DNA from 3 places in the Bacillus sp. KH172YL63 genome. Region 3 is predicted to be linked to each of the others. Evidence: riboswitches for the same ligand, from Rfam matches in the RefSeq annotation. Region 3 holds a riboswitch; each other region holds the start of a gene.
What was found. Region 3 has a riboswitch for cyclic di-GMP ahead of KH172YL63_RS01115 (EAL domain-containing protein). Riboswitches for the same ligand answer to the same signal wherever they lie in the genome.
Positions count from the first base shown of each region.

Region 1 (7,874 bases), 690 kb from region 3:
GGTTCCATATTTAAGAAGAAACGTTGGGGTTGTATTTCAGGATTTCAAGCTGTTACCATCGCTTACAATCTATGAAAATATCGCCTTTGCACTTGAAGTGATAGAAGAACAGCCTAAGCAAATCAAGAAGAGGGTCATGGAAGTGCTTGATCTTGTAGGATTGAAGCACAAAGCAAGAATGCTTCCAAATGAATTGTCAGGCGGAGAACAGCAGCGGGTATCGATCGCACGTTCCATCGTGAACACGCCGAAGCTTGTGATCGCTGATGAGCCTACAGGGAATCTTGACCCTGAAACGTCCTGGGATATCATGAACATTCTCGAAGATATCAGCAACCGGGGAACGACGGTCATCATGGCCACCCATAACCGGGAAATCGTCAATACAATCAAGCATCGGGTAATCGCCATCGAGAATGGCCGGATTGTCCGGGACGAACAGCGAGGTGATTACGGTTATGAAAGCTAGAACATATAGCCGCCACCTGAGAGAGAGTCTTAAAAGCATCGGACGAAACGGCTGGATGACATTCGCATCCGTCAGTGCCGTCACCGTAACATTGTTGCTTGTCGGTGTGTTTATTGTCCTGATGTTAAACATGAATAAAGTTGCAACAGACATTGAAAGAGACGTTGAAGTGCGGGTATTGCTTGAAATCGGTACGGAAAAGTCTCAAATCGATGCAATTGATAAGAAGATTCACTCCATAAGCGGGGTCGAATCGGTTGAATATTCTTCCAAAGAGCAAGAACTTCAAAATCTTGTGAAGGATCTTGGAGATGACTTCAGACTATTTGAACAGGATAACCCGTTATACGATGTGTTCATCGTGAAAGCGGAAAATCCCCGGGAAACTGGTAAAATAGCTCGGGAAATTAATCAGTATGAAGGTGTCAATGAAGCCTTGTACGGTGAAGCGAAGATTGAAAAATTATTCAATGTGCTGGAAATGAGTCGAAACGTTGGACTTGTGTTGATCATCGGTCTATTGTTTACCGCTATGTTCCTCATCTCGAATACAATCAAAATCACCATTGTCGCGAGAAGAAGGGAAATCGAGATAATGAAACTCGTAGGTGCAACCAACTGGTTTGTACGCTGGCCATTCATATTAGAAGGATTATGGCTCGGAATTTTAGGTTCTATTATCCCGATCGCTCTTGTCACAACAGGTTACTACTATGCTTATGAATTTATTAAACCAAAACTACAAAACCATTTTATTCAGATATTAGATTTTACCCCTTTTATCTATCAAGTAAACGGATTGATTCTATTAATGGGTTGCTTGATCGGGGCTTGGGGAAGCTTTATGTCCGTACGTAAGTTCTTAAAAGTGTAAAATTTGATAGGTTGATAGAAGCTGAAAGGAGCATGCCGCTTGAACAAGAAGTATTTTGTATCATTAACAATCGCAGCAGCATTAACAATCGGAAGTCTACCAACGTTAGCTACAACTGCTAACGCTAACTCCTCTGTAGAGGACTTGAAGAAACAGCAGGACAACATCTCTTCTAAGAAAGAAGAAATCAACGGCAAGATTGATGAGAAGAAAGCAGAGATTAATCAAAATATCACTAAACAAAAAGATATTCAGGCACAGATTGCGGAGATCAGTACCAAACTAAAAGATACTGAAACTAAAATCACTGAAAAAACAAAAGAAATCGATGAGACGACTGAAAAAATCAACAAACTTAAAGAAGAGATCGAAGTTCTGAAGAAGAAAATCGCAGAGCGCAATGAGCTTCTTAAAGAGCGTGCACGTGCAATCCAGGAAAAAGGCGGCTCAGCAAACTACCTGGATGTACTTCTTGGTGCGGACAGCTTCGGAGATTTTATCAACCGTGTAACAGCAGTGAACACAATCGTCAGTGCAGATAAAAAGATCATGGACGAGCAGAAACGTGATCAAGCTGAATTAGAGAAGAAGCAAGCAGAAGTTGAAAAAGAACTTGCAGACCTTCAAGCTTCCAAAGCGAATCTTGAGTCACTGAAAAAAGACCTGGACAGTCAAAAAGCGAAAAAAGCTGACCTGTTCAAGCAGCTCGAAGCACAACAAGCTACACTGAAAGTAGAAAAAGCAGACCTTGAAAAAGAATCTGAAGAGCTTTCTAAAATGGAGCACCAGCTTGAAGGTGAAATCCAGGCTGAACAGGCACGTCTAGCCGAGCTTGCCCGTAAACGGGAAATCGAACGCAAGCGCCAGGCTGAAGCAGAAGCTGCAAAACGTGCGGCATCCCAGCAACAGGCGACAGGCGGTTCATCTTCATCTCCAGCGGCGTCAGCTCCAGCAGCACCTGTTAGCGCCGGTGCATGGACATCTCCAGCTTCAGGAACGGTTACAACCAACTTCGGCTGGGATACGCTGAACGGCAAGCAACGCTTCCACTATGGGATGGATATCGCAGCACGGGGCAGTGTGCCGATCTCTGCAGCGGCAGATGGTTATGTTATTAAAAGCCAGTACAGTTCAAGCTACGGAAACGTCGTATACATCACTCACTCTATCAATGGTAAAATGTTCACCACTGTATATGCCCACATGTCTTCTTCTTTAGTCGGACAGGGACAAGCAGTGAACAAAGGTGATCAAATCGGTTATATGGGGAATACAGGCTACTCATTCGGACAGCATTTACACTTTGAGCTTCATGCAGGCCCTTGGAATGCATCCCATTCAAACGCTGTAAACCCACGTCAATACATCAACTTCTAACATCGAACCCCCGCTTTGAACAGCGGGGGTTTTTTATTGTGCGCCCGGCATGGGTGTGATCTATAGGGTGAGAGTCCCGAGCCGTGAAGACAGTTGTAGCGGTTAGCTTAACGCAAGGGTGTCCGGGGTGACCTGGAATCTGAAGGAAGCGGGCGGCAAACCTCCGGTCCGAGGAACACGAATCTCATATAAGGCTTGTTGCACTGGATGAGTCTGCAATACAAGATGAAGTCCGAACTGTCGAAGGTGCAGAAAGTAAATGAGGCGGATAGATGGAGGGAAAGATTACACTCTTACCCGGGGAGATCTGGCGGATACGCCTTGAACACTTGGTAACCGGAGAAGCGATTCTCCGCTGAACCGCCAGAAGTCAGCCGAGGTCATAGTACCGGCTTTTCTCGAGGAAGCCGGGAAGGACTGAACAATCAAGAGAGTGTCACGACCTGGCTCATGGTAACTGAGAGACTCACAGACAATCTGAAAAGAGCTGTCCATTTAGAGGTAACGGTGAATTCCGTGAGGGCTGGTGGAAGTGTGAGGCAGGGCCATCGAAAGAGGAAACGTGACACACGAAGGAAAGGAATATCAGTGATGTTGATGAATATGATTCTGTCTAAACCGAATATGCTTGAAGCACTGAAACGTGTAGAACGTAATAAGGGAAGCCATGGCGTGGATGATATGCCCGTACAAAACCTGCGATCGCATATCATGCGCGAATGGCAGTCGATTCGCAAGAATCTCCTTGGGGGAACCTACAAGCCGGGCCCGGTACGTCGAATCGAAATCCCGAAACCAGACGGCGGCGTCCGGTTGTTAGGCATCCCAACGGTGACAGACCGTATGATTCAACAATCAATTGCCCAGATACTCTCCGGGATATACGAGCCGACCTTCTCTGATCATAGTTATGGGTTCCGACCAAATCGGAGTGCCCATGACGCCGTTAGAAAAGCGAAGATGTATATCCGGGAAGGATATCGCTGGGTTATCGATATAGATTTAGAGAAATTCTTTGACAGAGTGAATCATGATAAGCTCATGGGTCTTCTGGCGAAGAAAGTAAAGGACAAAGCACTTCTGAAACTGATTCGTTCTTACCTCAATGCAGGAATTATGATAGAAGGTGTAAAGGTGAAAAGTGAGGAAGGTACGCCACAGGGCGGACCTCTCAGTCCATTGCTTTCTAACATCATTTTGAATGAACTGGACCAGGAATTAGAGAAACGGGGCTACGCTTTATACGGTACGCAGATGATTGTAATATCTTTGTCCGTTCGCCAAAAGCCGGTAACCGGGTGATGACTTCAGTGACAACGTTTCTTGAGAAGAAACTTAAACTGAAGGTAAACCGAAAGAAATCTGCGGTGGACCGACCTTGGAGAAGAACGTTCCTTGGCTTTAGTTTTACATCAAATCGCAAACCAAAAGTCAGAGTGGCCTCCAAAAGTATAAAACGGTTAAAACAGAAAATCCGCTCTCTAACTTCCAGATCTTCAGGATGGTCGATGGAGGTTCGAATCAGAAAGCTGAACCAATATTTAATGGGATGGATCGGCTATTTTCAGCTGGCTGATACACACAGCTTCCTAAAATACCTGGATGCATGGATCAGAAGAAGATTGCGAATGTGTCTGTGGAAGCAGTGGAAACTGCCGAAAACTAAAGTCCGTAACCTCATTGCGCTCGGCGTTCCAAAATGGAAGGCGTATGAATGGGGAAATACCCGGAAGGGATATTGGAGGATCGCACAAAGTCCAATACTACACAGAACCCTTGGCAATTCCTTTTGGAATCGCCAAGGGCTCCTAAGTCTTATCGATAGGTATGAAAGTCTTCGTCAATCATCTTGATTGAACCGCCGTATACCGATTGGTACGTACGGTGGTGTGAGAGGTCGGGGATTAATCATCCCCTCCTACTCGATTCCCTGTTTTTTCCGGAACACCGGAATGCTTTGACCTGTTTTCATCTCCTGTTTTTTCTAGTATAATGACAATTATATTCATGCAACATTTCGATAAAGGCAAACTAATTGAAAGATTAGGACGCAAAGCCACGGGTCTTCTATCCTGTTCCAATAAGATAATGATCGCCGGGTTACCGAAAAAATGGACGCGATGACTACTGACTCGAATGTTATTAGCATCATGTAACCTGCCTATAGGTAGGTTATTTTTGTCTTGATATTCGAAATAGTATGATTTGAATCTGTATGAAGGATGATGATGTTGGAAGCACGAGAGATAAAAAGGAAATTAAGAAGTTTTTGCAGAAGAAACCGGACCGCATTGAAGTATACCCAAATAGGGGAATGCAGTGCAGAGGATATCAGTGACCTGTTGATTGAGCGGCTGGGGGTAGACGAGTTGAGAAGGATTCTGGCGGATATTGAAATCATCAGCCGCAGGAATGGAGATACAGTGAAATATTTCATGCTGATCTTGAAAGGAATCAAGGCTGCATAAAAGCTTTAAACCGGATGCCCTCAAGCATTCGGTTTTATTTGTATGGTAAGCCTCTCCGCTTGATTAATCCTTTGAAATTTCAGATAATCATACATAATGGGGTATATAGAAAGAATCGAGGAATCATCATGACAGAAAACTGGTATACGATAGGATCCTTTACTTTCCCCAGTTCCTGGGGCGCTATGCTGGCATCCTTTTTCCTGACATTCCTGTTACTCCACTTCTGGAATCGGAAGGCGAGCGACTGGTATTCCACGGGGATCATCTTATTTATTCTCGTTTGGAAGCTGAGTGTAATCATAGTCGATTTTCAAACCGTCATCAAACATCCGCTGACCCTGATCTATTTCCATGGGGGTACAGTTGGATATTGGTCTGGGTTGCTTGCTGCAGGCGGCTATCTCCTTTTAAAACGGGTCGATCAAATTTCGGTGACCATCCTTGTCTGGTTGATCACAGTCTTATTCTTTGAGCTTGTTTTTCATCTTTTGGAGAAGGAATACCTCATCGGATCAATTCAATTTGTTTTCAATGGCGCGTTGCTTTTATATGTTAAGGGAAAAGTAAGGGGGGCAAAAGGGAATGTATGGTCAGGACAGCTACTGATTGTTTTTACTCTACTGCAGATCCTTTTTCATTCTATTAACGGTGCCTTTGAGTTGACGACGGCCGACTGGACCTACCTTGTTGCAGCAGCATACTTCACCTTTCTTTTATTTGTAAGGAGGAAACAAAGTGAATAAACGGAATTTCGCATTGGCGGTGGTCGCGATTCTGATCGGGATCTTTCTGGTGAACTTCTTTCAAGATCAGCAGGAAAAAAAGGCAAAGGAAGAAGCCGCTCAATTAGCCAATGAATCGATGGATCTCTCGGATGCGGAGCAGGGTCTTGCAAAAGGGGACAAGGCACCGGCATTGGCGCTTGAGACCCTTGACGGGGAAAGTGTGAGACTCTCCGATTATCAGGGTAAGAAGGTGATCCTGAACTTCTGGGCGACGTGGTGTCCGCCCTGCAAGGCAGAAATGCCACATATGCAAAAATACTACGAAAAAAAGGCAGAATCGGAAAATGTCGAAATCCTTGCCGTCAACTTGACTTCCATGGATGAAGGCCAAAAAGCGGTGCAGCAGTTCGTTGATGGCTACGGCCTCACCTTCCCGATCTTGATGGATGAAACAGGCGATGCAGGTGAATTGTACAGGGCCTTCACCATCCCAACCACCTACATGATCGACACCAATGGGACCATCCAGCACAAAATCGTCGGCCCCATGAACGAAGACATGATGGAGAAAATGGTCAAAGGAATGGAATAACCGGAGGGACGGACCTCCCAAAAAGTAGTTTGATCCGATACTCTCTGAGGTATAAAAATGACAGGAGGAGATGTTTTTATGTTTCATTATACAAAGGAAGTCTCAATGAGCGTAAAGGAAGCAGTCGAGAAAGTGGAAGCGGCACTGAAAGAGGAAAGCTTTGGTGTACTGTGGCATCTTGATCTGGCACAAAAACTTGATGACAAAGGATTGGACTTTAACGAAGAAGTCGTCGTATTGGAAGTGTGTAATCCCCATGAAGCGAAGAAGGTGCTTGAAGAGAGCATGCTCGTCAGCTACTTCCTCCCTTGTAAAGTGACCGTCTACACAGAATCAGGGACAACGAAGATCGGTATGGCGAAGCCAAGCAAGCTGATTGAAATGGTCGATTCTGATGAATTGAAGGCTACTGCACTCGATATTGAAAACCGTTTGATCGGATGTTTGGAACGCGTATAAAGAAGAACCTGTTGCCTTGATCGGCAGCAGGTTTTTTTCATGCCACAATCTTCTGAATATGATACACTTTTAAAAATACATCGATTCAGGAAGGATGACAGACATGAATTTCACTACGAAGGTCGTACATAGTCAGTTACAGGGAACGGAGGAGATCCACAGTAAAACGACGCCGATTTATCAGACGTCCGCTTTCTCATTCAGTTCCCTTGAAGAGCTTGAAGGTTTCTATGAAGGGAAGTCCCCTTATCTCTACACAAGAACGGGGAATCCCAATACAGATGAGCTGGGGAACATGGTTGCCGGCCTTGAAGGTGCACCGGCCGGAGTGGCCACATCATCAGGGTTATCGGCCATCCTTGTCGGCATCCTTGCCATTGTCCGCTCAGGTGATCATATCGTGGCTGCCGAGGATTTATACGGCGGCACATTCCATATGCTAAAAGAAGAGCTGAAGTCATTCGGCATCTTGACCACTTTCGTCGACTTTACCGATAAAGATAGCATTGAAGCGGCCCTAACCCCGCAAACAAAGCTCCTATACAGTGAAACAGTCACTAATCCGTTTATGCGGGTAGAGAATATCAAACAAATGGTGAACCTCGCTCAAGAACACAATCTGTTCACCATGATTGATAACACCTTTGCGACACCGTTTTTACAACAGCCTTACCTTGAAGGGGTGGATCTTGTCGCACACAGCGCCACGAAATATATCGGCGGCCACAGTGACATCACCGCCGGGGTCGTCGTCGGAAAGGAAGAGTTGGTAAGGAAGGCAAGAGAGAAGGTCGTCAACATCGGCTCCAATCTGAGTCCATTCGAAGCCTGGCTGACATGCCGAGGGGCAAAAACCCTCGCGCTCCGGATCGGCACCCAGGCCCGCAACGCAGAAACCCTGGCAGGA
Region 1 covers NZ_AP022842.1:3,756,250-3,764,123, reverse strand. Annotated here, with positions in the region: gene ftsE (cell division ATP-binding protein FtsE) at 1-469, shown strand, start outside; gene ftsX (permease-like cell division protein FtsX) at 459-1,343, shown strand; gene KH172YL63_RS19245 (murein hydrolase activator EnvC family protein) at 1,383-2,720, shown strand; partial or broken gene ltrA (group II intron reverse transcriptase/maturase) at 3,312-4,573, shown strand; cyclic di-GMP riboswitch class I at 4,736-4,828, shown strand; gene KH172YL63_RS19235 (hypothetical protein) at 4,949-5,188, shown strand; gene KH172YL63_RS19230 (hypothetical protein) at 5,317-5,934, shown strand; gene KH172YL63_RS19225 (redoxin domain-containing protein) at 5,927-6,508, shown strand; gene KH172YL63_RS19220 (DUF302 domain-containing protein) at 6,587-6,967, shown strand; gene KH172YL63_RS19215 (trans-sulfuration enzyme family protein) at 7,071-7,874, shown strand, end outside.
Region 1: linked by a shared signal. The riboswitch ahead of KH172YL63_RS19235 (hypothetical protein) and the one ahead of KH172YL63_RS01115 (EAL domain-containing protein) in region 3 are both predicted to bind cyclic di-GMP.

Region 2 (7,874 bases), 550 kb from region 3:
CTGAAAGAAAATCTGATATCTCATATCAAACCAACATATTATCGGCTTAAATACGGTCTTCAGATTGTGAACGATTTAGCAGACAGTATCCAGAATGCTTATCCTGATATCTTTCATTTGACTAAAAAGGTGATGAAACATCTAGAGCTGTATGTCGGTAAAAATATTCCTGATGAAGAAGTAGCTTATATTACCTTGCACTTTGGTGGCTGGTTAACGAAAGAGAAAAAGAAGATCGAGACAAAGTTCAAAGCACTTATCGTTTGCGAAAATGGGATAGGCACTTCCAATATGCTTCGTACACAATTAGAAAATTTGATTGCCGGTTTAAATGTTATCAACACGATTTCCATGAGGGAATATCGAACAAATGATTATGAAGTAGACGTCATATTTTCAACAAATTATATCAAAGAGAAAAATACACCCGTTGTCCATGTCCCGGCAATATTAACTAACCAAGAAAAAGAACGTGTCATTCAATTGATGAACAAGCTTTTTATCTCCAAGGCACCTAAAAAAAGCACCACCGATCACTTAATGGAATTAATTAAACAATATGCGACCATCCACCATGAGGATTCATTAAGAAAAGAATTGGTCAGCTTATTAGAACAAACTACTCCACGAGTAAAGGAGCTCAGAAAGCCTATGCTCAATGAACTATTGACAGAACAAACTATAAAACTCAAAGACAGCGTAACCAGCTGGGAAGAAGCAATTAAAGTGGCCAGTCAGCCCTTAATAGACAAACAATCGATCCGCCCTGAATATGTTGACGCAATGATTTCAAATGTGAAAGATTTAGGCCCTTACATTGTCATTGCTCCCAATATTGCCATTCCCCATGCACGACCAGAAACTGGAGTCGAACAACTTAGCATGAGCTTCTTGAGGCTTAAAGAGCCAGTATACTTCTCAAAAAAGGAGAAACACCGGGCACAGCTAATCATTGTTCTTGCGGCAATCGATAATCAAACCCACCTTAAAGCATTGGCACAACTAACAGAATTGTTATCCAGTGAAGGTAATGTAGAAAGATTAGTTTCAGCAAGCGACGCTCAGACTATAGTCAAATTAATCAATCAAACAGTTGAAGTATAATTTCGAGGAGGAAAAATAATGAAAAAAGTATTAGTAGTATGCGGAAACGGCTTAGGAAGCAGCATGATTGTAGAAATGAATGTAAAAGCGGCACTTAAAGATATGGGGAAAGAAGCGGATGTGTCACACACAGATTTAACTACAGCTAAGACTGAACAAGCAGATCTATTTATTGGTTCAGAAGATATTGTAGAAAGCCTGGAAGATGGACGAAAAAATGTGGTGAAGTTGAAAAATTTAATGGACAAGAACGAACTCCGTATAGCATTGGAACAAAATATGTAATCCTAGATAAACAAAGGAGGAGTATACATGGTTGATATTATAATGAAGGATATTTTAGGTACACCTGCGATACTTGTCGGCCTATTCGCCTTGATCGGACTACTTGTCCAACGGAAGAATTCCGGGGATGTCGTTGCCGGAACTCTTAAAACGGTCATGGGCTTTGTGATTTTGGGAGCAGGGGCAGGTGTACTCGTTCAATCCCTAGGTCAATTCAGCAGCATGTTCAATAAAGCTTTTGAAGTAGACGGTGTTATACCTAACAATGAGGCCATTGTGGCCCTTGCCCAGGAAAGCTTTGGAACAGAAACCGCGATGATCATGCTGTTCGGTATGATTGTTAACATTCTCATAGCCCGCTTCAGTCCTTTTAAATATATATTCCTAACCGGCCATCATACCATGTTCATGGCCTGCTTGATCGCTGTTATCTTAACCACAGGAGGTTTTTCCGGAATACCGCTGATCATTCTCGGTTCGATTATCCTAGGGTCACTCATGGTATTATCTCCTGCGATGCTACAGCCATTCACAAAGAAAGTCACCGGTTCTGATGATTTTGCTGTAGGTCATTTCGGCTCAATTGGTTATTTGGCTTCCGCACTTGTCGGTAAAGTGGTTGGAAAGGGGTCAAAATCTACAGAAGAAATCAAAGTTCCGAAATCACTCGGTTTTCTAAGAGATACATCCGTTTCTGTCTCGCTAACAATGGTCATCCTATTCTTCATCGTGGCAGGTGCAGCAGGACCTTCCTTCGTTGAGGGAGAATTGAGCGGTGGTCAGAATTTCCTTGTCTTCGCATTTATGCAGGGTATTACATTTGCAGCAGGTGTTTATATCATCTTAGCAGGAGTGCGTATGCTACTTGGAGAGATTGTTCCAGCGTTCAAAGGAATCGCTGACAAAATCGTCCCAAATGCTAAACCCGCACTTGATTGCCCGGCCATCTTCCCTTTTGCAGGAAACGCAGTCATCATCGGTTTCTTATTCAGCTTTATTGCCGGTCTGGTGAGTATGATTTTTCTCCCTTTATTAGGGTTGAAAGTAATCGTACCAGGACTTGTACCTCACTTCTTTACAGGAGCAGCAGCCGGTGTCTTTGGCAACGCAACAGGTGGACGAAGAGGTGCTGTCTTAGGCTCTATGGCAAATGGCGTGATGATCAGTTTCCTTCCAGCCCTATTACTACCTGTATTAGGCTCACTTGGATTCCAAGGAACGACGTTTGGAGACGCAGACTTTGGTATAGTAGGAATTGCTCTTGGTAATTTAGTAAATATTGTTGGCTCAAATATTGTAGTATTCTCAGCTGTTATCTTCATTTTAGCAGCATTGTTTATCATAGGCTTTAAATCAAAGACAAGCCAAAACAAAAAACAGACAGAAGCAGCATAAGTATTCAAAACACTCGTTTCCTCTCTTCAGGTTACGGGTGTTCTTTTGTTATACGAGTAATAAATACCGGGTGCATACTTCACCTATCACCGGTCTCCATATGGTTTCCCATTTCTCTATTTGAACAATTTATTATCTGACTATACTGTTTAAATTCGATACCACAAGGGTCTTTGACTCCCTGAGTTATACACTATATAGTTAAAATTGTAAATTCTATAATATTGTGAGTGAGCAGTTTTCTTGAATAAGGATAAATTAAACCAGGAGGAACAAACATGAAAGCCTTCACCGAATACCTATCCAACATCCCAGATCCCCACCAACAAGCCCGCACTAAAGAAGTATTAACCTGGGTAGCAGACAAATACCCAAACCTCGTGCCGAAGATCGCTTGGAATCAGCCTATGTTCACCGATCACGGCACGTTTATCATTGCATTTAGCATATCTAAGAAGCATTTGGCCGTGTCTCCTGAGAAGGAAGGCATCGTTCATTTTTCCGATGAAATCGTGAAGAGTGGATATGATCATACGAAAATGTTGATGCGTATCCCGTGGGATCGAGCTGTTGATTACTCATTGCTCGAAAAGATGATTGAGTTCAACATCGCGGAAAAAGCAGATTGTGAGACATTTTGGAGAAAATCGTGAATAAGGAAAAGGCGTGATCGTAGATGATCACGCCTCTCCTTTTATCGCCAGTCGTTCCCGTTTTGACGTATGAATGCTATATCTTTTTGATAATGATCGTAATGTCCTTCCTCGATCATCTTTTGAAAGGCACTGTCCCCTTCGGCTGCTTTTCGTTTCATGTAGTGGCATAATCCTTCCAGCCGACGAATGACCATCTCTACGAAACCATTTTCGATTCCTTCCATCCCATACGCTTCAAAGAACACTTCTATCCTTTGCTTTTTCCCTGCAGCATCTTTCCCTTCATCATAGTGAACGGCCTCGCCTGCTTCGTTATGATAATGCCTGCTTAACGGAATGCACGTGTAAAGGGTATAGGCGATATCCCACAGCCTCGGTCCAGGTGCGGCAACGTCGAAATCAATGATCCCCGCCGGTTTCTCATTTTGGTAAATAATATTGTAAACGGCAAAGTCATTATGGCAGATCACTTCCACCGGGTCAGGCGTGTTGTCCATCGGCTGCCAATCATCAGGCACCGGGAAATCACTGACGGCATCGTGGTAAAGGCGCATCATTTTCGCAATTTCTCTTAAAGACTCATCGGACCACATATATTCCTTCAAAGGATAGTTACCACCCTCTCCCTCAATAAAGGATAATATTTCTCTGCCCCGTTCATCAATTCCAAGAAATTTCGGCGCATGATTGTATCCTTTCCTCTCCAAGTGCTTCAGGAGCTGATGGATATTCCCACTCTCAGGTTTTACTGCACGTCGAACGGTGTCTCTCAAACGATAGACGCTTGAAACATTTCCCCCTGACAACTTTTCTTCCATTTCGTTTTTCATATAAAATCCCCCTAAAATAGGGACATGATGATCCGTCAATCGAGATGATTGTTTTCCCAAAAATAAAAACAGCTACACAGAGGTAACTGCCTGGCAATGGGGAGATCATTGGCCACATCATGTATCCCTTGAATGATTTTAGATAGACAAATAAACGCCTCCTCCAAAAAGGAACGCAACTGCCTTTATCCAGTTACCCAATCATGACAAGTTCCACATGTACCCTATAGATTCCCCTTTCGTTCATCTCTGTTTACATCATAGCAAATAAGATAAACCAGATAAAGGAAAAATTTAACTAATAAGTATCACTTACTACTGATGCAAAAAAAATTTCTGCCAGTGTGAAATGCTCCTGCTCTACTCCCCCCGATCAATCGTAGAATTCAACTTCTTACGATACTGATCCTTCCATGTTTCGGAGTCCTTCACAAGCTCATCACAAAAAGCCGCAACATCCTTTCCCGTCAGGTCAGTCACTTTCTTTCCTTCGGCCGCACCTTCTTCGAACAAATCAAGAATGCCGTTAAAGATACGGCTGGTTTCTTTCCAGTCAACAGGGCCGCCAGCAGTCCACATATACTTTTGGATCGCGTTGTAAGCGTGAAGATACTCACTCGGAAGATTCTTCGAACGGGCCTCCATTTCCCTCCATTCCCGCTTATCAGCAAAACTTCCGATTACTTTTTCAATAAACTTCATCTTAATCTCTCCTTTTCATTTCCATCGTTTTGATTTCATTCATTTTGCTTGTGAGGAAATCCCACTTTCTCCAAAAGGACTGGAGCTTCTCCCTGCCAGCTTCGTTCAGTGTGTAAAACTTCCTCGGCGGTCCGACTGTCGATCGCTTCTTTTCGATTTCAACCAGATTGTTTTTCTCTAGGCGCATTGTGATGGTGTAAACTGTGCCTTCCACCACATCGGTAAAACCCAGCTCTCTCAGCTGCTGGGTGATTTCATAGCCATACGTTTCTCCCCGGCTGATGATTTCAAGCACACACCCCTCGAGAACCCCTTTGAGTAATTCTGTATTATTCTCCAATTGTTCACCCCCGTGAGCTCATTGATATCATCGTACTTAGTATCACTCACTACCAGTATATAGTATAACAAAGTACTTAGTCAAGAAGGGATCTTTTTGATAAAAAAATCCTGTTCCATAAAGCAACAGGATTCTTCAAGTGCGTTTTCTTTTTTTAAATAAATTAAGTTCTCCATGTTCACGTTCAATGAACGGCAAAAGCAGACGGATGACATAATGGCAGGGCTCCCCGCCTCTCCTTTTAATGATGGACATATCCTGCAGGATGTGATTGAGCTGAAGACCGGTTACTTTGTCTGTCACCATTTTGGCCAACTCTTCGGCCGGTAATTCCAAGTATAGTCTCGAACGTATTTCCCCCTGACATTCTTCAAGTATATTAGACAGTTCCAATTGCTGATCATTCATCCAGAAATCATTTCCCCTTAAGAAATATTTAAAAAATCTCCTAACAGTATGCTATTTTCTCCATTATAAGTGGTCTTATGAACAAGAAATGGCCTGTTCATACTTTAGTCATAAATATTTTATAAAAAGCATCAAACTTTGTCTAATTTTGTCGATAAATTTATTGAAATAGAATAATTGGATGCGATGAACGATTATCTGTAAATGGGCGCTTGGATAATCCGGAGCAAGTAGCGCAACCGGCTGATTGAACTGTATTGTTTAATTGGCCTTTTTTCGTTCCACCAATCCCACAGGAGAAAGGAAGATGACAGTTGAAGATCAGGACAAAATTATTAAGCATTATCTCTATTTTAGTCAGTGCGCTACTTTTAATTGGAGTGGCATCGATTTTTATCATTACAACGACGATTAATAAAAACGAAGTGTTAAAAGATAAAATGGCTTTTGAAAATGATATTAAGGATATTCAATTTAAGCTTGCCGGCATATCCAATGACGAGCGGGGATTTCTTATCACAGGAGATCCGAAATTCATTGAGTCAATCAATGAGAAAGCAGAGAACATTTTCTCCGACCTTGATGAAATCAAATCCATCATCCATACACAAAGCTACAGTAAAAATGTAGAAGATATTAAAGAGAATGTGACCAAGTATATGGCTTTGAACCAGGAGGTTATATCACTGGCCGCCTCGAGCCCAGACCAGGCCCAGTCCCTTCACTTCGGGGAAGAAAGGTCAGTAAGAAAGGATGTTTTAGATCCTTCCGTCAATGAACTGGTAGACCTTTTAGATAATGACGTGAACCGTTTAAAGGATGAAATCCATCAGTACGGTGTAGTGAGTGAATGGATTATTGGTGCTGTCACCATCCTATCCGTCACTCTTGGAATCTGGTTAAGCATCCTCCTGTTACGTTCAATTCTTCTTCCGCTTAAAAGCTTAAACAAACAGCTTGAAGAAATTGCTCAAGGAGAAGGGGATTTAACAAAAGAAATCGTGGTAAAAAGTAAAAATGAATTCGGACAGCTCGCTCTTTCGTTCAACGCTTTCCTCCACTCCCTTGCGAAGATCATTAAGCAAATCAGCAGTTCTTCGGAGCAGGTTGCAGCATCATCAGAGCAATTATCGGCTACCGCAGAGCAATCTAAATCTACAACAGAACAGATGTCACTTGCGATGGGAGAAATCGCAGTGACGAACTCAAATCAGCAAAGCATGACAGAGAAGAGTTCTGAATCCATCACTGAAATTTTAGAAAGCCTTTCAAGTGTCGCAGTGAATACAAGCAGCATCGCAGAAAAGTCATCTTTCTTGGGTGAAAAGGCTGAAATCGGTTCAGCATCCATGAATAATATGTCTGATCAGATGAGCATCATCCATCGTTCTGTCCAGGAAGCAGGCACAGGATTACAGGCACTCGTAACAAGTACAACAGAGATCAGTAATATTTCCACTCTCATCACCGACATATCAGAACAAACCAATCTATTGGCGCTGAACGCAGCCATTGAAGCGGCGCGTGCCGGTGAGCACGGAAAAGGCTTTGCCGTTGTGGCAGAAGAAGTCCGCAAACTTGCAGATGAAACCAATAAGTCAGCTGGTCATATAAAAGTGTTGGTCTCGTCAATCCAAGAAGAATCAAAAGGCACAGAAACCAATATCAACACTGTACAGGAAAATGTAGTATCCGGAATAAATCTTGCGGATGTAACATCCACTCAATTCAGTGAAATCTTGAACATTGTGGAACAAGTCACAACCCAAATCCAGGAAGTGGCTGCCGCCTCTCAGCAATTGACGGCAAGTGCCGAAGTCATTCAGCATACGATTGTCAATCTAGCGACCGGTGCAAAGGAAACATCAGCAAGCACCGAAGAAATGGCCGGAGCCTCCCAGGAACAATTGGGTGCCATGGAGGAAATATCAAACGCAGCTTCCTCTCTTTCTCACTTAGCTGAAGAATTACAGGTCATTGTAAATCGATTCAAATATTAACACTAAAAAACATGACGGGGTTTGATGATCCTGTCATGTTTTTTCTTATTAATATTCATCAGAATCTCCCCCCTCATTTTTAGGTTCTATTTAAACCAAATCTTCCAATCCCCAACCCCATCAATATCAATCATTTTCAAATCTTCCGTGTCAG
Region 2 covers NZ_AP022842.1:747,649-755,522, reverse strand. Annotated here, with positions in the region: gene KH172YL63_RS03770 (BglG family transcription antiterminator) at 1-1,104, shown strand, start outside; gene KH172YL63_RS03765 (PTS sugar transporter subunit IIB) at 1,123-1,389, shown strand; gene KH172YL63_RS03760 (PTS ascorbate transporter subunit IIC) at 1,417-2,784, shown strand; gene KH172YL63_RS03755 (iron chaperone) at 3,063-3,437, shown strand; gene KH172YL63_RS03750 (phosphotransferase) at 3,479-4,270, opposite strand; gene KH172YL63_RS03745 (DUF1048 domain-containing protein) at 4,631-4,972, opposite strand; gene KH172YL63_RS03740 (PadR family transcriptional regulator) at 4,974-5,312, opposite strand; gene KH172YL63_RS03735 (hypothetical protein) at 5,448-5,720, opposite strand; cyclic di-GMP riboswitch class II at 5,891-5,974, shown strand; gene KH172YL63_RS03730 (methyl-accepting chemotaxis protein) at 6,035-7,720, shown strand; gene KH172YL63_RS03725 (hypothetical protein) at 7,807-7,874, opposite strand, start outside.
Region 2: linked by a shared signal. The riboswitch ahead of KH172YL63_RS03730 (methyl-accepting chemotaxis protein) and the one ahead of KH172YL63_RS01115 (EAL domain-containing protein) in region 3 are both predicted to bind cyclic di-GMP.

Region 3 (7,874 bases):
CCGCATGACCCGCTCATCGGCGGTGGCCTTCGATCCCATATGATGATTGATCCCGACTGCATGGGGGACCTCATCGATCGCCTGCTCCACCCGCTGTTTGATCTCTTCGTCTGAAAGGGAGGTCGTGATCGCCCCCGGCCCGAGCCAGCTCGCTTTCCCGCTCACAGGTTCCATGGGAAGATGGACGATGACCTCATGACCGTTCCGGTGGGCTTTCTCCGCATCTTCCCTCGTCGTCGGCAGGAAGGGCATGACCGCAATCGTCAACGTGACCGGGAGATTGAGGATTTCCTCGGTCCCTTGCATGTCGTTGCCCAGGTCATCGATCACGATTGCAAGTTCATTGTGATGGGCGGGAAGGGGAAGGATGTTTCTTGCCGAGGCAGACGGCTGTACGGTGCACATCACTACTAAAAAGATAAGCAGGGATTTCATTTCTCATCACTCCTTTTCCTTTAGGATGTCCCGTTTAGGTGCTGCATATCAATAGAGGTCCGTCCCCCATATTTCATCAAGAAAGAAGGCCCGGAAGCGGTGTGGCGCTTCCGGGCCTTTGAATTTGGAGGTCCGTCCCTCATTCCCTACCCTTTAAAAGTATGCTGGTGAATCAATTTCAGGTCGTCCAGCGCCGGCTTATATGTGTTGTTCTTTACCACTGAGTGTTTCTTCTTGATCGGCTTGTTGCTCACGAGGACGCCGACTTTTGTTTGTTGGATTTCCTTGACTCCCTGGACGATCAGCTGCATGGCTATGATGGCGACCATAAAGGCGATCAATGGTGCAATGACGATCCAGTACTTACCGGTCATGAGCGAGTCTTTTGTGGAGCTGATCAGTCCCGACCATTCGAACGTTCCCGATTTCGGCGGGTCGGGCAATAAGCCTCCCTTGATGATTGTACCGCCGAGGAACAGATGGAATAATCCCAGGTGAACGAGGATAAGGAGCGTCTGGATGAACTGCTGTCCCCAGATAATGAACAATCTTGGCGCGAGATGCGGGAACAGGTGGGTCCAGAGCAGATGCTTGTTGTTTCCTCCAAGAAGCTTTGCCGACAGGACGAAATCCTGCCTTCCCAATATTTTCAGTTCGTTTCCGATCAGGACCGTTGTCAGTGGCAGGACAAGGATCGTCAGGACGACAGCTTCATAGACGAGCCTTTCGAACATGGAGTGATCCCAGCCAAGAACCGGGAATCCCCAGAGGACAGGCCTTAACAGAAGGTAGGCAATCAGGCTTAACGGCAGGAAGTGAATCGAGTCCACGATGCGGTCTAACCAGTTCTTCCTCGCCTCTTTCAAGTGGAAATGATACACAATTCCAAGGTAAAATCCGCCGACGACCCTCATGGACGCCACAATCAAAGCGAACAAGAGCGTGTACTTCGCCCCAACAATCAGTTGATCCAAGATGCTGTATCCGAAGAAGTCCGATCCAAGGATCATTTCCCCGAACGGTTTATGGGGCGGGGCACTGATGATCCTTCCTTCATCGTTCTGCATGAAGTTGATGTGTTTTACCGGCTCTTCTTTCAGGATGGAATAAAGGAAGCTCGTCACGATCATGCCGAAGATCACGCTGAAGCCGACGGCAAACTTGCCGTTATGCATATGCTGCCACCAAAGCCTTCTGACGACAGACAGGAAGCCCCAGATTTTCCACTCATTCCATTTCGTTTTATCTCGCTTGTACTTGGAATGGTCCTCGCCGCTTCCGTGATCGATCCATAAGTAAACCCCTTGGTAAATGAAGAAAAAGGGCGTGTAGATCATGATTAAGGAAATGGCGATCACCATCGGACGGAAGTCATGGACAACGTAATAGGTGATGCCTTTCATATTGAAAATCGTTTCAATGATAAATAGGCTTGATAACGTTCCCCAGATGATGAGCTTCCCGTGATAGAAAAGGCTCGGTGAAATATTCTTCATTACATGGGCAAAGAGGATCCTGCTTTTGGACATCCCCTTACTTTGGGCGAATTCAATATGGGGCTTAAGCAGTTCTTCCTCCATTATGAAAAGGAGGATCCTGAAGAAAGAGATCATCGGGATGATCGACAGGGTGATCATCGGTGCAAGGAATACCTTTTCCTCCCTGAACTCTGTGAAATTCATAAGCTCCACGCCGAAATGCTTAAATACATACACAATCATCAGCTGAAGCATGAAGGCAAACATTAAATCCGGGACTGTCTCGAGGAGATTTAACACTTTCTTTAATAACGAGGTCAACGGTCGTGGCAGGAACACGGTGATGATCGCCAGAATGAAGGCAAGGACCAGGCCGATCCCCAGGGCACCGAGGATGACCTGCAGAGAGTATACATAAGGTCCCCACAGCATGTCCAAGAAATCGACGGTGACGCCTTTATAGGAATAGCTCCAATTTTCACCGTCCAAAAAGACGAAAATGAATTTGATGAACCCCTCCAAATACCCTATGAGATTATACATCCCCTTCTCTTTGAACACTTCCGGCGCGATACTGACCGCTAAAATGCCGATCAGGCCAAGGACGTAGTAAAAAACGAACTTGATTGGAAACATGACCATCCTCATGTATCCCTTCCCCCTTTTTTTATCTTTTCCCACAGTTTAATGGAAATGTTAAAATTTTTCAATTTTATTTCAAATCTGACAATTACATAACAAAAAGCTGTTTTCGTAAACATTGTGGCTTTTAGACAAGCAAGATGCGGTTGCTTTCCGCGGGGATGGCGGTGAGCCTCCTCCGCATTTCATACTGTTCATCAGTTCCCGCAGGAGTCGAGCATCTGCAGCGAGAATCAACCATCCAAGATAAAAACCAAAAGTTCACTGGATTAACTACTTGTTCATCTTCTGAATAGTAGTGATTAATGTAATTCAAGTACATTTACGTTGATCCATTGCTATGGCAATTTTTTATTCCTCAGTCTCAAATTACCGTAGATGCTCACATTAACTTCTATACCTCTATCAATAACAACAATAAATGCGAATAGAGCTTAATAAAAAGAAGGGCCACTCCCACATATTAAGGAGCACCCTTCTTTTTTTACGCCAATAATTGGCTCGGCCTACCAAGGTAGTAGCCTTGTCCGATCGAAATGCCGAGTTCCTTCGCCACCTGCATATCCTCCACTGTTTCGATTCCTTCGAGCACGATGACGGTATCCTTGCTGTAAAACTGACTGAAGAAAGAAAGGAACCGCTGTTTCTTCGTGTCCTCTGCCAGATTCATTGCAAAATATCGGTCCAGCTTGATAATCTCAGGCTCATACTCAATCGCCTTTTTGATGGAGGAAGTGCCCTGTCCGAAATCATCGATGGCATACCATACACCGAACTGCTTCAGTTCTGCAAGAGAACTCTTTAACAGTGGATTCTGCCACAGTTCCTCTGCGCTCGATTCGTTGATCTCGAGTACAAGGCGGCCGATGATGTCCGGATACTTCTTCATGAGATCGTGGAAATAAGTGTGAAAGCTTGGATGCAGAATCGTGGTGATGTAAATATTCAGGAACAGCTTACAATCCTTCAGCCCTTCCGCCGAAAAGCTTCCAAGGGCCTTGGTGATGGAAAGGGTATCAAGCTTATACAGGATATTCGCTTTCATGGCCGATTGAAACACGCGTTCAGGATTTTCATTATACTTGTTACGAAGCAGGCCTTCATAAGCATAGAGGGTGCGATGGTCACCCAACTCATATAAAGGCTGGAAATCATGATAGATCAAGTCATTTTGAAAAATTGTAAAGATGTTCATAGGACCCCTATACTCTCTTTTTATTTTTTGGCTATTTTCGTAAACATTGTGGCTTTTAGACGAGTCAGATGCGGTTGATTTCCACTCCAGATGCTCGCTTTCCGCGGGGATGACGGTGAGCCTCCTCGGACTTTGTCCTGCGGGGTCTCACCTGTCCATCAGTTCCCGCAGGAGTCGAGCATCCTCCGTTCCAATCAACCATCGGAGATAAAAACCAAAAATTCACTGATTTAACTTCTTATTCACCTTTTGAATAGTCTTGATCAACGTATTTCAACTACATTAGCCTTGATTCATTACTATGGAGATTTTTTCATTCCACAGTCTCAAATTAACGAAGATGCTCACATGAACGTCTAATAATAGCAACAATCTATGCGAAAACAGCCTTTTTTTGACTCTTCTCATGAAAAAAACCACACAAAAACGCAATGATCCTGCGTTCGTATGTGGTCGGTTGCGCTACTAGCTCCCCTAAATGTAAGCGCCCATCTGTCATTTAGGTTCAAAGCCCCCATTCGAATTGTCATTTTCTGAAGTTTGTTATAAGAAAAATATACCACATAACTAGTACTTATGGGGTGTATTTTATCCTATTTGTTAGAAAATTCTTAAATAAACACCTTATTTAGAAACATAGGGGTTGTCTTTTATCCAAAATCGCCATGGATAATCTCTTGCTTCCCCCGAATTATCGATACCAATCCGTTTTCCTTCCATCACTTCCACAGGCTGATCGCCCTCAATGATCATCAGGGGCGGTTCGAGGAAGCTTCCCCCGTAATCGTTCATGGTAATGCCCAACGCTTTCGTCAGCTTCCCGGGTCCGCTTGTCCAGTTCTTCATGGCATGTCCCGGCCTTCTCAAAGCCATAAGCTCCAGTCCATCAAGGGGCTCGACCGCCCTGATCAGCACCGCTTCCGGCTTCTCCTTCTCTCCGCTCACCACGTTCACCAAACAGTGGGTATGCATGACATATGTATAAATCCGTCCGGCTTCATGAAACATCATTTCAGTCCGCTTCGTCCGTCGATTCCCATAGCTGTGGGCCGCTCTGTCCTCTGGCCCAAGATACGCTTCCGTTTCCACGATATAACCGGAGGCAACACCCTCCTCTGTCTCTTTCACCAACACGCATCCGAGCAGTGCCTTCGCAAGATCCAATGTCGGCTGTTCGTAAAAAGATGGGGGCATCGGTGTATATTCCATGGATGTTCACTTCCTTTCATGGGTTGGTCATTATTTTCTGCCTTACAAGTACGTTTATACCCTTTCCGACTTGAATTCAACCGGTCCAAACCCTATTTTTAACAGGATAACAGACGTGGCCAACGCACATATTAAAGACTGTTAAAAGCCTTTTTATGAGGCAATCAACACTATTGGAGGAACTCACATGAACAAACGATTATTTACCTTGAGCATTTGTGCCGTCATCCCTTTCATGATGATGACTGGCTGTAACAATAACGATTCAAACGACGCCCTGACAGATACCCAGAACGTCACGTACGACCCGGTATCATATGGAAACAATGACAGGGACGCGTTGGATATCAATGAAAGACAGCGTATCGCCCTTCACCGATTCATCGCTCCGATCGATCCGAACGGGACCCTGCGGGAATTCACGCATCTGGATCCCGGTGAGGAATTCACTCCCGGCAATGAAGAAGCACGTCAGCCGAATCAGCCCGATACGGCACAACCTGAACCATCGGACAAACAGTCCAAGCAACAGGAGTCGCAATCTTCTGAAGCAAACAGCCTTGCAAAACAGGTGATTGACCTGACGAATCAGGAACGGAAAAAGAATGGACTCAGCGCTTTAAAGTATGACGGAGAATTATCAAATGTAGCTGAAATGAAGTCTGAGGATATGAAAGACAAGGATTACTTCTCCCATACGTCTCCAACATACGGATCACCGTTCGAGATGATGCAGAACTTCGGGATCGACTATTCTTCTGCTGCAGAGAACATCGCGGTCGGGCAAAAGACCCCCGAATCTGTCGTCAATGCGTGGATGAACAGTCCCGGACACCGTAAGAACATCCTAAATAAATCAGTGACGCATATCGGGGTCGGAACCGCAAAGGATACGAGCCAGGGAATTTATTGGACACAGATGTTCATCGGCAAGTAAAGGAATTTGGACCCTCCCTAAATGGGGACGGTCCTTTTTCTATTGTCTGCTGATACATCTCTGGTCTGATATAAAAATAATCCTCCGGCACATTGTGGTAATCCCTCTCCTCGCTTACACTTTACTTATCACATGGATAAGGCAGGAGGATGACAATGAAGAATACTTTTTCGGTGCTGGTTGCTGTCATGGCGTTAGCAACACTCTTCTTTATTTTGAAAGACAACACATCTTTATTCACAAAAGAAAGTCAATCAGGAGACAGGGTTCATCTGTCAGACAATATCCATCACATCGACCTCAGCCTGGATAGCAGCGACACGGAGGTCATTCCCACTGATCGCGATGAAGTGAAAGTGGACATTGATGGTAAAGGCAGACTCACACTGAAGGAACAAGGGGATACGATCGACATCTCGGTCAGACATAAATGGTATGAGTGGTTCGGATTCCATCGTAAATCAGACGTAACGGTCTATATCCCAAGGGCATATGCACACAGTATGGAGATTGACATGGGATCCGGCAGCCTGGTGATGAAGGGTGAATCAGAAGCAAAACGATTGAAGCTGGATGAATTGGCGGTTGAGATGGGCTCAGGATCTCTGGAGCTTAGAAATCTGGATACGAATGTGTTCGAGCATGAGGGATCATCCGGCGACATGGTGGTGAACACACTCTCAACCCAAAAAGGAAGTGTGGAAATCAGCTCCGGTAATGTAGAATTGAAGAATTATGAAGGCCCTTTGAATGGAGAATTGTCTTCAGGAGAATTGACCGTCTCCATGCCAGCCTTAAAGGGTGACCTGAACTTTGATATCAGCTCCGGTGGCGTGAAGCTTGATTTGCCGGACGAAGCGAGCTTTAAGCTGAAAGGGAAAGCAAGCAGCGGAGATATTTCATGCAGCCTCCCACTGGAAGATCAGAAAGTCGACAATGGTGATATTTCCGGTGTGTCAGGGTCGGGCAAGTATAGGATTAACGTATCGGTTTCTAGTGGAAATGTAGATATTTATTAAAAAGTAAACGAGTCAGGCAGCGCCTGACTCGTTCTCATTTATGATGAAACGGACATTTCCCCTCCATCGGCAAGATATCATCGCCGATGAAGTACTGCTTCCATTCCCTGTGCTCAGGATCTCCGTAGTGGCTGATGTTCGGATGCTTCGGCAGGCCGTCCCATTTCTCCACCCGCTCCCGTACTTTTTCACGAGACATGATGCCTCCCTTTGAAGTACCCTCAAGCCCTTCAAAAATCCGGCGGGGCTGGAATCCAAGGACAAGGCTGTTGCCAAGGTCCCTCGTCTTCCGCTGTTTATAGGCAGGTGCATTCCCGAATACAAAAAACGGCTCCCCGGCAAAGGAAAACGCCCACAAGTGATGATCCGGGTCTTGCGGGTAGTCTTCAGGCCAGGCCATATCATCTTCCTGGTGAAGGTACTGAAGGATCTTCCAGAAATACTCCCTGTAATGGGGAATCGACTTCTCCCCGTCCTCCGGTTCGACAAATAGGAAAAATCCGTGACGGATGAGTCGTTCTCCTTCCGGTACATCAAACAGATCGATGAATGCCTGGATCGTTTTCGGGAGGTGCTCCCAATGATCATGGCTGATATAGGAATATCTGAGTTCACCCTTCTTCTCGCCGGTCATCCCGAAGTAACATGGAAACGTCCGGTCTGTCACAACCTTATGGAAATTCTCATACTCCTCGATCACCCATTGTGGGACAATCTCAGGATCTGTCATGTCTTCTTTTGTCAGTAATAAGCTTTCTGTTGCCACCTTTGTCAACTTTTCCACCTCACGTATATGTAGATGGTATGTTCTTCCCTAAGTGAATCGGGTTAAAACCATTTTTTAGAAATAAAAAAAAGGATAAAGCGTCATCCGCTTTACCCCTTTTTCACCTCGGCACCCAATTCTTCACCAAGCGCCACGATCGATTGATTGATTTTCCACACGTAGTAAAAGTGAT
Region 3 covers NZ_AP022842.1:196,940-204,813, reverse strand. Annotated here, with positions in the region: gene KH172YL63_RS01125 (divergent polysaccharide deacetylase family protein) at 1-435, opposite strand, end outside; gene KH172YL63_RS01120 (ABC transporter permease subunit) at 582-2,561, opposite strand; gene KH172YL63_RS01115 (EAL domain-containing protein) at 3,040-3,750, opposite strand; cyclic di-GMP riboswitch class II at 4,193-4,273, opposite strand; gene KH172YL63_RS01110 (DNA-3-methyladenine glycosylase) at 4,375-4,959, opposite strand; gene KH172YL63_RS01105 (CAP domain-containing protein) at 5,147-5,896, shown strand; gene liaG (LiaG family protein) at 6,052-6,915, shown strand; gene KH172YL63_RS01095 (YqcI/YcgG family protein) at 6,950-7,645, opposite strand; gene KH172YL63_RS01090 (FUSC family protein) at 7,792-7,874, opposite strand, start outside.